2 regions of the Ruegeria sp. BHSB056 genome follow, and region 2 is predicted to be linked to the other one. Evidence: riboswitches for the same ligand, from Rfam matches in the RefSeq annotation. Region 2 holds a riboswitch; the other holds the start of a gene.

Region 1 (4,910 bases), on a different contig from region 2:
CTGCCGTCGTCTCACCGGCCCCGTGTGAAATTGCCTGATCGAGCAGTGAGGTCGCGTCGCGGGCCGACCCTTCTGCAGCGCGGGTGATCAGCGCCAGTGCGTCGTCGGCGATCTGCGCGCCCTCGGCCCCGGCGATCTTGCGCAGCAGACCGATCATGTCTTCGGGCTCGATCCGGCGCAGGTCAAACCGCTGACACCGCGACAGAACCGTGACCGGCACTTTGCGAATCTCGGTGGTCGCGAAGATGAACTTCACATGCGCGGGCGGTTCTTCCAACGTCTTGAGCAGCGCGTTGAATGCGCTGGTCGAGAGCATGTGAACCTCGTCGATGATGTAGATCTTGTAGCGCGCACTGGCGGCGCGATAGCGTACACTGTCGATGATCTCGCGGATATCGTTGACGCCGGTACGGCTGGCGGCATCCATTTCCATCACATCCACATGGCGGCCTTCCATGATTGCGACGCAATGCTCGCACTGACCGCAGGGTTCGGTTGTGGGGCCACCGGTTCCGTCGGGTCCGATGCAGTTCATGCCCTTGGCGATGATCCGCGCCGTGGTCGTTTTTCCCGTTCCGCGAATGCCGGTCATGATAAAGGCCTGCGCGATCCGGTCGGCCTCGAAAGCGTTCTTCAGGGTGCGCACCATGGCATCCTGCCCCACCAGGTCGGCAAAGGTTTCCGGACGGTATTTGCGGGCGAGAACCTGATAGGCGGGGCTGGGCGTGTCTGTCATGTCTTCTCGCTCGGATTCGGTGCTTCGGCACAGCGTAGTGGCGGCGGCAGCCCGCGTCCACTGTGGGGCGCGATGATTTTTTGTTTCAGGAACGGCCTGGTTTCCAACTAAACTGGACCAGCGGATTTAATGACTCATTTCTTAAAGAGTACCTTGGGGGAGGACGCACTTCATGTCGCAATTGGTCATCTTTGCTCTGCAGGTCGGAGGCGGGACGCTTGCCCTTACTTCTATGCCCGGGCGTGGCGGGGATTACGCCACCGATCTGGATACGATTGCGGCGTGGAAACCGGGCCTTGTGATTTCAATGACGACGGATGTCGAAATGCTTCAGGATGGCGCGCAGCACTTTGGCAGTGACATCCAAAGCCGGGCCAGCCGGTGGGTTCACCTGCCAATCGAAGATTTTGGGGCGCCAACGCAAGCGGTTCGGAAGGCCTGGCCAGAGGTCAGCGCCACGGCCCGACATGCACTGTCGGGTGGTGGCCGGGTCCTAGTGCACTGCCGTGGTGGGTGCGGCAGGTCCGGGATGATTGTTCTGCGACTGATGGTTGAATGCGGTGAACGCGCCAGTGACGCACTGGACCGCCTGCGGGCCGTACGCCCGTGCGCTGTCGAAACCGATGCGCAGCTGGCCTGGGCGTCCCGGATCACGCCGGCACAGGTGGAAGTGGGATCAAGCTGAAAGCTGCTGAGGTGCGTAACCGAATTTCGGGGGTCGGATCGTTGAAACCTCGATCATGGCGCAAGGCGGGTTCGCGACAATGCCCGATGGCAGCGTGCTGAATTGAGGTCCGAAGATCAAATCGGCATAGGCATCCAGATCCCGAATTGCTGTATCAGGGTGCGCCCCGCAGAAAACGCGAACGCCGTCGGATCGCGCTCGGATCGCCGCCATGCACCCCTCCGCGCAATGTGACAGCGCGCTGTTACCTTCAAATTCGAAATCCTCGCTGGTGGCCGAAACCGCCTGCGCCATGGCTTCGGAAATCGAGCGGGCCAGTCGCGCCAAAGCCGGGCAGGTTTTGCCCGTCCGCTGGCACACAGTTGCGCTGTATACGTGTGATTTTGTCTTCCAGATCATCCTGCGCCCTCCGCGCGTGGTGGGCTGGATATTGGAGCAGGTGGGACAGCATCTCGCTGTCAGGACCTGCCCGGACACCCCGCCCGAGTTTCGGTTTCAGTTCCGATGGCAGGTCTCCTGACTTGCGGGTCATTGCTCTGCCGACCTTCCCAGCCCATGGGCCAGTGGTATTTCGGCATTGCTTACCGCTTACAGTTGCGGGGGCAGTCGCGGACTAGGTTGATGTCTGTATGACCAGACAAACCGCACCGTGTTCCCTTTTCATCCCGACCTCTTGTGGGGGCCGGAAACCATCACACAACCGCTAGCGCCTGATCGCGTTCCGAGTCAAGCCGATCTTTAGGCCGGACGTTTGGTCATGCTGGATGCGATTTACGTTCCGGCCTAGTGTCGTCGGCATCGAAGGCAGGCAAACCATTGTTTCAGGGAAAGCCGGGGATCATGTTGGATTCGGAACAGACGGTGTTGATCGAAGATTTCCGCTTTCCGTCCGGGTCTGTGACCTTGTCGGCGCGGCTGTACCGGCCAGTGGGTGAGCCGGAAACCGTTGTCGTGCTGAACAGTGCCACAGGTGTGCCGCGTGACTATTATCAACACTTCGCGCGATGGCTGGCCGCCGAGCGGGGGATAGCTTGCCTGACCTATGACTATCGGGACTACGGGCTTTCTTTGGTCGGCCGCCTGAAAGACGCAACCGCGACAATGGCGGATTGGGCGTTGATCGACATGCCAGCGGCACGGGCCGAGATGCGCAGGCGGTTTCCTAAGGCGCAGCAGTGGACCATCGGCCATTCGGTCGGTGCGATGCTGGGGCCGGTGCAGCCGGATATCGACCAGATCGACCGTATGATCGGTGTGTGTTCGGGGCTGGTGACTTTGAAAGATCACCCATGGCCCTATCGGGGTTTGGCGGGGCTGTTCTGGTATGGCCATGCACCGCTGATGGTGCGGGCACTTGGCTATCTGCCCGGCAAAGCAATCGGGTTTGGGTCGGACCTGCCCGCCTCGGTCTACTGGCAATGGCGCAAATGGTGTACAGCTCCTCTTAGCTACGTTCCCGAGATCGGGCAGAATTTGCCTGATGCGCATTGGGGCAGTTCTGGAACACCTGTGGATCTGTTTACCTTCGAAGATGACCAGATGGCTCCGCCCGAGGCGGTTTGGCGCCTTGCCGATCTGTACGGCCCCGAGGCCAGACGCCACCTTCTGAAGCCCGCTGAATTCGGACTGCCGGAGGTTGGTCACATTGGGGCATTTGCCCGGCGCAATGCAGCGGTCTGGCCGCGCCTGATCGCCTGATCAGACGCGACGCAGGTTTTCCATAACACCTTGCAGCTATGGCCGTTTACGAAGTTTCTTGTCCTGCATGACACCGCGCACCATCTTGCCAAACGCCCTGTCCCGCGCCCGCGATTGCGCAACGGTTTCCGAGTTTCGCTGATCTTCACGCCGCAGCTTGCGCCAGCGGTCCAGCCGCGCCGGATCAAGCACGCCTTCGTCGATTGCGCTCTGCACGGCACAGCCGGGCTCGGTTTCGTGCTGACAATCCGAAAAGCGGCAGCTTTGGCCAAGCTCTGTGATGTCCGAGAATACGTCGTCGATCCCGTCCTGGGCGTCCAGCAGGCGCAATGCGCGCATTCCGGGCGTGTCGATCAACCATCCACCGTTTCTCATCCGGTGCAACGCGCGCACCGTTGTCGTGTGCCTGCCCCGTGCGTCGTCTTCGCGAATTCCAGACGTGGCGAGGTTTTGATCTGTCATGGTGTTGCTGAGCGTCGTTTTACCCACGCCCGACGACCCGACCAGCGCGCCGGTCTGGCCTTTGGGACACCATGCCAGAACCTTTTCGACATCTGCCGGATCCCGAGCGTTGATCGTCAAAACCGTCAAAAACGGGTCCAGAGATTCCACTTGTCCCGAGAAACTTCCGGGATCATCCGACTGGTCAGCTTTCGTCAGGACAACAACCGGATAACATCCGGCCTGGTGCGCAAGAACCAGATAACGTTCCAGTCGGGGAAGGTTGAAGTCCGCATTGCACGAGCTGACGATGTACAAAACATCGACATTGGCCGCAATCAGTTGGGTTGCGGCACCTGTACCGGCAGCTCTGCGTTGCAGCAGGCTGCGCCGGTCCAGAAGGTGGCGCACGCGGTTTTCGGCGTCTGCAATGACCCAATCTCCGACGGCATATGAACCGGTCGGATTATCCGGTGTCAGCAAAGGGATTTCACCATCCGGGCTCAGCCCGATCAGACGGTCCCGATGTACCGATGCGATACGAAAGGGCGTGTCAGAAGGAAAAGCCGCGTGTTGCGCGGCAAAGTGAGAGGACCATCCCAGGTCCGAAAGCGTATAGGACATTTATCTGCCTGTTTTCAAAAACAGCAATGCCAACGGATGGCAATCGCGCATCCGCAGGTCGTGTGTTCAGGCAGTCCGGCGATTCCGGTGAATCAGAACCAGTCTGCCTGAAGGGTTTTCAATACAATCATAAAGCCCTCCTGCGGCTATGGTTCACGAAGTGAGAGGTTGGACATCGACCCAAGCGGGGCTCGTTGTGGCTGCTTCCTTCCGGACCTGACCAGGTTGGCGAGGCGCTCGCCCGCGCCAACCTCTCGAGTCCGGATATAGGGAAGGCATCGGGAAAAGACAACCCGTCAGAGCGTCAGGCGGATTCGTTCAAATCCCCTGCCATCCGAGCCCAGCAGCACGGGATCGAACCTGCGTAACTCATCCAGATATTTCAGGGCGCCCGGACCTGTTCGAAGAATTGTCGTCACGCCCCGCCGCGGCATCAGCGAGAACGGGTAGGGCTGTGAGACGGTCGGATCAGGTGGAAGGTGCTGTGACAGGTAATCCCGCACAAGGTCCTTGATGCTCAGCGGTGGCAGGCTGATCTGCTCTGTCGTTGTCGCATGCGGAAAATGCCCGCCTCCGCTGGCGCGGTAATTGTTCAGCGCCATAACGAATATCTGCTCCGGTCGTACGGGATGGCCTGTATATGTCAGATCACTGATCCGCCTGTGGTCGGGATGGATCATTTTCCCCTGCGCATCGTATCGCGGCGGCTGCGTGGGGTCGATCTGA
Region 2 (4,910 bases):
CGGGTACGAAGCTTTCGCGCGGAACACTCAGCATCGCCTCAATGATCGGGAACTTGGTGACGTCAGAGGGGCGGATCTGTGTATCAACCATTGTGCGGCGCCGGGCTGCGAAGTCAGTCATTGGATATCTCGTCTCATTCCCAAAGATGTCGGGCTTGTGCCATATCCTGAACCTTCCAGCAACGCCCCTGTTGCCGCAACCTGAATCTTGATCACCTCCTTGGGCGTGGACTTCGGCAAATTTCGATCTTGCCGGCAATTTCGCGCGCAATCCACTGGACGCCCCAGAGGAAAGCTGTTAAAAACCCAGTCACACCACGGCAAGTATTTGATTTTACTTGAAAAGGCGAGTTGGCGGAGTGGTGACGCAGCGGATTGCAAATCCGTGTACACCGGTTCGATTCCGGTACTCGCCTCCAACAACATCCTAATCGCTGACTTGGCCCCGCAGTACGCGCGTGTGACGCTTGGTATTTTCAGACGTTCATGGCCCGCGATTCTGTCGAACTGCGGGCCAGATATGGCGTGTTTTTTCGGATCACCTTCCTACCTCTGCTCGTTCACGGGGCGCGATGTAGTCTGGTGTTTGCCTTACCCTCAGGCGCGCCCTTGTGGCACAACCTCGTATCCCGGCTCTTCCGGCTCATCATCCGTCATTTCGGCTGGAAAGCCCGGGGCGGTGATATCCAGGCCGGTTGCCTCTTCCAGCCGTTTGATAATATTTGGTGAAAGCTCGCGTTCGCCATAGCGCGCGATACCATCGTTAAAGATGCTGATCATCACCGGGTTTATTTCCAGCGGCACCCCGGCGCGGTCGGCGACCTCCTGAAACAGACCGATATCCTTCTTCACCAGATCCATGGTGAAGGAAATATCGCGCGACCCGTTCAGGATGACCTGACTTTCGGTTTCGTGCACGAAGGACGTGCCGGACGAGATTTTGATCGCCTCATAGGTCGTGTTCAGATCCATCCCAGCAGCCTTTGCCGTAACCAGTGCTTCGGCACAGGTGATCAGGTTGGCGGTGGCAAGATAGTTGGTCATCACTTTCAGCACCGACGCCGAGCCCAGTTCACCGGTGTGCAAAACCCGGCGGCCCATTGTCGTCAGGAACGGCAGAATTCGTTCAAACGTTTCCCGGTCGCAGCCCGCAAAGATCGAGATATTGCCCGTCGCGGCACGGTGGCACCCGCCAGAAACCGGGCAATCGACGGCCGCACCGCCGCGCGATATGACTTCGGCACCCAGGCGTTTGACTTCCGCCTCGTCTGTGGTCGACATCTCCATCCAGATCTTGCCGGGGCCCACTTCGGGCAACATCTCCTGCATGACTGCGTCCGATGCTGCCGGAGACGGCAGACAGGTGATCACCGCATCGCAATCGCGCATCAACTGGGCGGGCCCCTCTGCCGCCTTTGCGCCTTTGGCGACAAACTCGGCCACCAGATCCGCGTTCAGGTCATGCACAGTCAGATCAATACCGTTGCGCAAAAGGGATCCCGAAAGCTTGCCGCCTACGTTACCCAGACCGATAAATCCCACTTTCATATGACGCATCTCCAAGTTCGTCGTTTTCCCGTCATGCGACCATATACCGAACACGTTCTTCATGCCGCCGAACGACGCCTACAGGTCGCTTTTTTCACCTTGGCTTATTTGTTGCGCGCGAACCGCTTGACAAGCGGGTCAGCGGTGCCGCATGTCCCTGTCGTTGGTGTCGGCGACAGCCGATGAAAAGGGAATGCGTCAACGGTTCATCCGCCAAACGCAGCCGCCCCCGCGACCGTGACCGGAGAGGATGCCCAATGCCACTGGCCTGTGCCGGGAAGGCGGGACATCCGACAGAGCGACCGCTCTGGCATCCGCAAGCCGGGAGACCTGCCAACACCCGAAGTTGAAACCGGGCGGGGTGTTCCGGTGTCGGGTCCATGTGCAGACGTGGTGCCCGCATGAAACCCCGTCCCCCGCGAAGAGGATTTGGGGGGATGAGAGACATGACCGAGACCGCACCGGTAGAGCTACTGGTTTGCACGACTTGCCGCCGGGGTCTGCCCGTCGAGGATGACGCCGAACGACCCGGCACATTGTTGCACAAGGCCCTGGAACAGGCTGCCTTGCCAGATGGTATCACTCTGAAACCTGTCGAATGCCTTTCGAACTGCGATCAGGGCTGTTCCATCGTTCTTCGGGGCGGGCCGGATCGCTGGACCTTTGTTTACGAGAACCTGAACGAAATCGATCACGTCGATGTCATCATCGATGGTGTGACCAAGTATCTGGCCACAGACGATGGTCTGGTGAAGTGGCGCGACCGTCCTGAACATTTCCGCAAAAACTGCGCCTCGCGCATTCCCCCGATTGGAGGCTGAGATCATGTCGAACCTAGAAAAACTTCCCGTCACCGTGATCACCGGCTTTCTGGGCTCGGGCAAAACCACGCTGGTGCGCCATCTGATGCAGAACCCGCAGGGAAAGCGGCTGGCGATTGTTGTTAACGAGTTTGGAGATGTGGGTGTTGATGGCGACATTCTGAAATCCTGCGCAATACCGGATTGCCCTGCGGAAAACATCATGGAACTGGCAAACGGCTGCATTTGCTGCACCGTGGCTGATGATTTCATCCCGACCATCGAGGCGCTGATGGCGCTGGAACCGCGCCCGGATCACATCCTGATCGAAACATCCGGCCTTGCACTGCCCAAACCGCTGCTGAAAGCATTTGATTGGCCTGATATCCGTTCGAAAATCACTGTTGATGGCGTGATCGCGCTGGCCGATGCCGAGGCCGTGGCCGCCGGTCGCTTTGCTCCGAACGTTGAAGCGGTGGATGCCCAACGGCTGGCTGATGACTCGATTGATCACGAAACACCCTTGTCCGAGGTGTTCGAGGATCAGATCTCGTGCGCGGATATCATCCTGCTGACCAAGCCCGATCTGGCAGGTCCCGAAGGTGTCGCGAAAGCTAAACAGATTATCGCCGCCGAGGCGCCGCGCCCGCTTCCCGTCGTCGAGGTCGCAGAGGGTGTCGTCGACGTGCGTGTCGTGCTTGGCCTTGAGGCTGCCGCCGAAGATGACATGGACGCCCGCCCGTCACATCACGATGGCCATCACGATCATGAGCATGACGATTTCGAAAGCATCATCGTCGAGTTACCGGAACAGACCGACCCGGCGGAACTGGTAGCCAGGATTGAACGTCTTGCATCTGAGCTGAATATCCTGCGCGTCAAAGGCTATGCCGCCGTCACAGGCAAACCGATGCGCCTGCTGGTTCAGGCTGTCGGCGCGCGGGTTCGTCACCAATACGACCGCCCGTGGGAGCCCGGTGAAGAGCGCCGCTCGCGCCTGGTCGTGATTGCCGAGCATGACGACATCAAAGAGGCCGAGATCCGTGATATCCTCGTGGGTGTGACCGAGGTTGCCGAGTAAGTCATGCACGTCGTCTTTCGCGAAAGCCACGGGCTCGAGGAAACCGAGACCCCAACCGATCTGGGCCAAAGCCCGGCTGATCTGGTTGTGCTGTCCTTTTCCGACAGTGACCTGGGCGCTTTCGCGGCGGGCTGGCATCGCGGCGGCGGACCTGAGGGGCGGATGCCCACGATGCGGCTGGCCAATCTTGCAGCACTGAAACACCCCCTGTCCGTCGACACCTATGTTGAACAGACACTTGAAGGCGCAAAGGGCATCCTGATCCGTCTGATCGGTGGCGTGCCCTATTGGTCTTACGGATTGCAACAGGTTCTGGCACTGGCGCAGGCCAAAGGCATCGCTCTGGCCGTTTTACCGGCGGATGGGCGCGAAGACACTCGGTTGGATGAGTATTCGACCCTGCCCCTCTCGACCCTGCGGCGGCTGGCACATCTGTGTGACACCGGCGGCGAAGTCGCCGCGCAGGCCGCATTGGCCCAGATGGCGTTGGCAGCAGGGCTTTATGCCGGGCCGGTGATGGGCGCGAAAACCCTACCCGAATGCGGTGCGTGGTGCCCGGATCAGGGTGTCGTCCCGGTGGATTCCGCGTTCGATAACGATGCGAAACGCATCCTTGTCACCTTCTACCGCGCATATCTGACATCCGCAGACACCGCCCCGGTCGCGGCCCTGATCCGCAGCCTGCGCGCCCGCGGGCTCCAGGCGGTGGGTCTGTTTGCCCCGTCACTCAAGGCACCGGTCGCTGCCGACTGGCTCAGGGAACAGGTCGTTGCCCTGAGACCATCGGCGATCATCAACGCCACTTCATTCTCGGGCAAGGGCGCATCCGGCACGTCGCCTCTGGACGCAGCGGATGTGCCGGTGTTTCAGGTCGCCCTCGCCACCTCGCGACGCAAGGCCTGGGCCGAGGCGGAACGCGGCCTTTCACCCGCCGACCTCGCCATGCACGTGGTATTGCCCGAAGTGGACGGGCGAATATCGGCAGGCGTTGCCTCCTTCAAAGAGCCGGGCAAGCGCGATCCGCAACTGGAATACTCGCGTTTTGCGCATCGGGCCGAGCCGGACCGGATCGAGGCGATCATCGACCGGGTATCGGGCTGGCTTGCCCTGAATGACAAACCAAAGGCAGATCAGATTCCCGCATTGGTGCTGTCCACATATCCGGGCAAAGACTGGCAAATGGCCCATGCGGTCGGTCTCGACGCACTGGCCTCGGCTGAGGCGATGTTGTCTGATCTTTGCGGTGAAGGCTACAACATCGCGGCTGGCGAACCAATTGCCGACACACTCTTGGACGCCCGGATATCGTGGCCGCTTGAGGATTATCTGAGCGCACTCGCTGAATTACCCCAGACCCTGCGCACCGATCTGCACACCGTATGGGGCAATCCCGAGCAAGACCCAACTTTCGCTCATGGCGCGTTTCACTTCACGGCTTTGCGACGCGGCAAGGCACTGGTCGCACTGCAACCAGAACGCGG

Evidence for each region. Region 2 has a riboswitch for cobalamin ahead of AC2FND_RS08370 (DUF1636 family protein). Riboswitches for the same ligand answer to the same signal wherever they lie in the genome.
Region 1: linked by a shared signal. The riboswitch ahead of AC2FND_RS13430 (hypothetical protein) and the one ahead of AC2FND_RS08370 (DUF1636 family protein) in region 2 are both predicted to bind cobalamin.

Annotation. Positions count from the first base shown of each region.
Region 1 is NZ_JBXWSG010000054.1:8,664-13,573, forward strand. Features, by position in the region: gene AC2FND_RS13420 (DNA polymerase III subunit gamma/tau) at 1-736, opposite strand, end outside; gene AC2FND_RS13425 (protein-tyrosine phosphatase family protein) at 909-1,421, shown strand; gene AC2FND_RS13430 (hypothetical protein) at 1,413-1,634, opposite strand; gene AC2FND_RS13435 (hypothetical protein) at 1,633-1,941, shown strand; cobalamin riboswitch at 1,911-2,129, opposite strand; gene AC2FND_RS13440 (alpha/beta hydrolase family protein) at 2,262-3,119, shown strand; gene rsgA (ribosome small subunit-dependent GTPase A) at 3,156-4,184, opposite strand; RNA gene ffs (signal recognition particle sRNA small type) at 4,343-4,441, opposite strand; gene AC2FND_RS13455 (bifunctional 2',3'-cyclic-nucleotide 2'-phosphodiesterase/3'-nucleotidase) at 4,481-4,910, opposite strand, start outside.
Region 2 is NZ_JBXWSG010000023.1:40,898-45,807, forward strand. Features, by position in the region: gene AC2FND_RS08355 (protein-L-isoaspartate O-methyltransferase family protein) at 1-121, opposite strand, end outside; tRNA gene AC2FND_RS08360 (tRNA-Cys) at 346-419, shown strand; gene AC2FND_RS08365 (NAD(P)-dependent oxidoreductase) at 598-1,611, opposite strand; cobalamin riboswitch at 1,696-1,900, shown strand; gene AC2FND_RS08370 (DUF1636 family protein) at 1,995-2,369, shown strand; gene cobW (cobalamin biosynthesis protein CobW) at 2,374-3,429, shown strand; partial or broken gene AC2FND_RS08380 (cobaltochelatase subunit CobN) at 3,433-4,910, shown strand, end outside.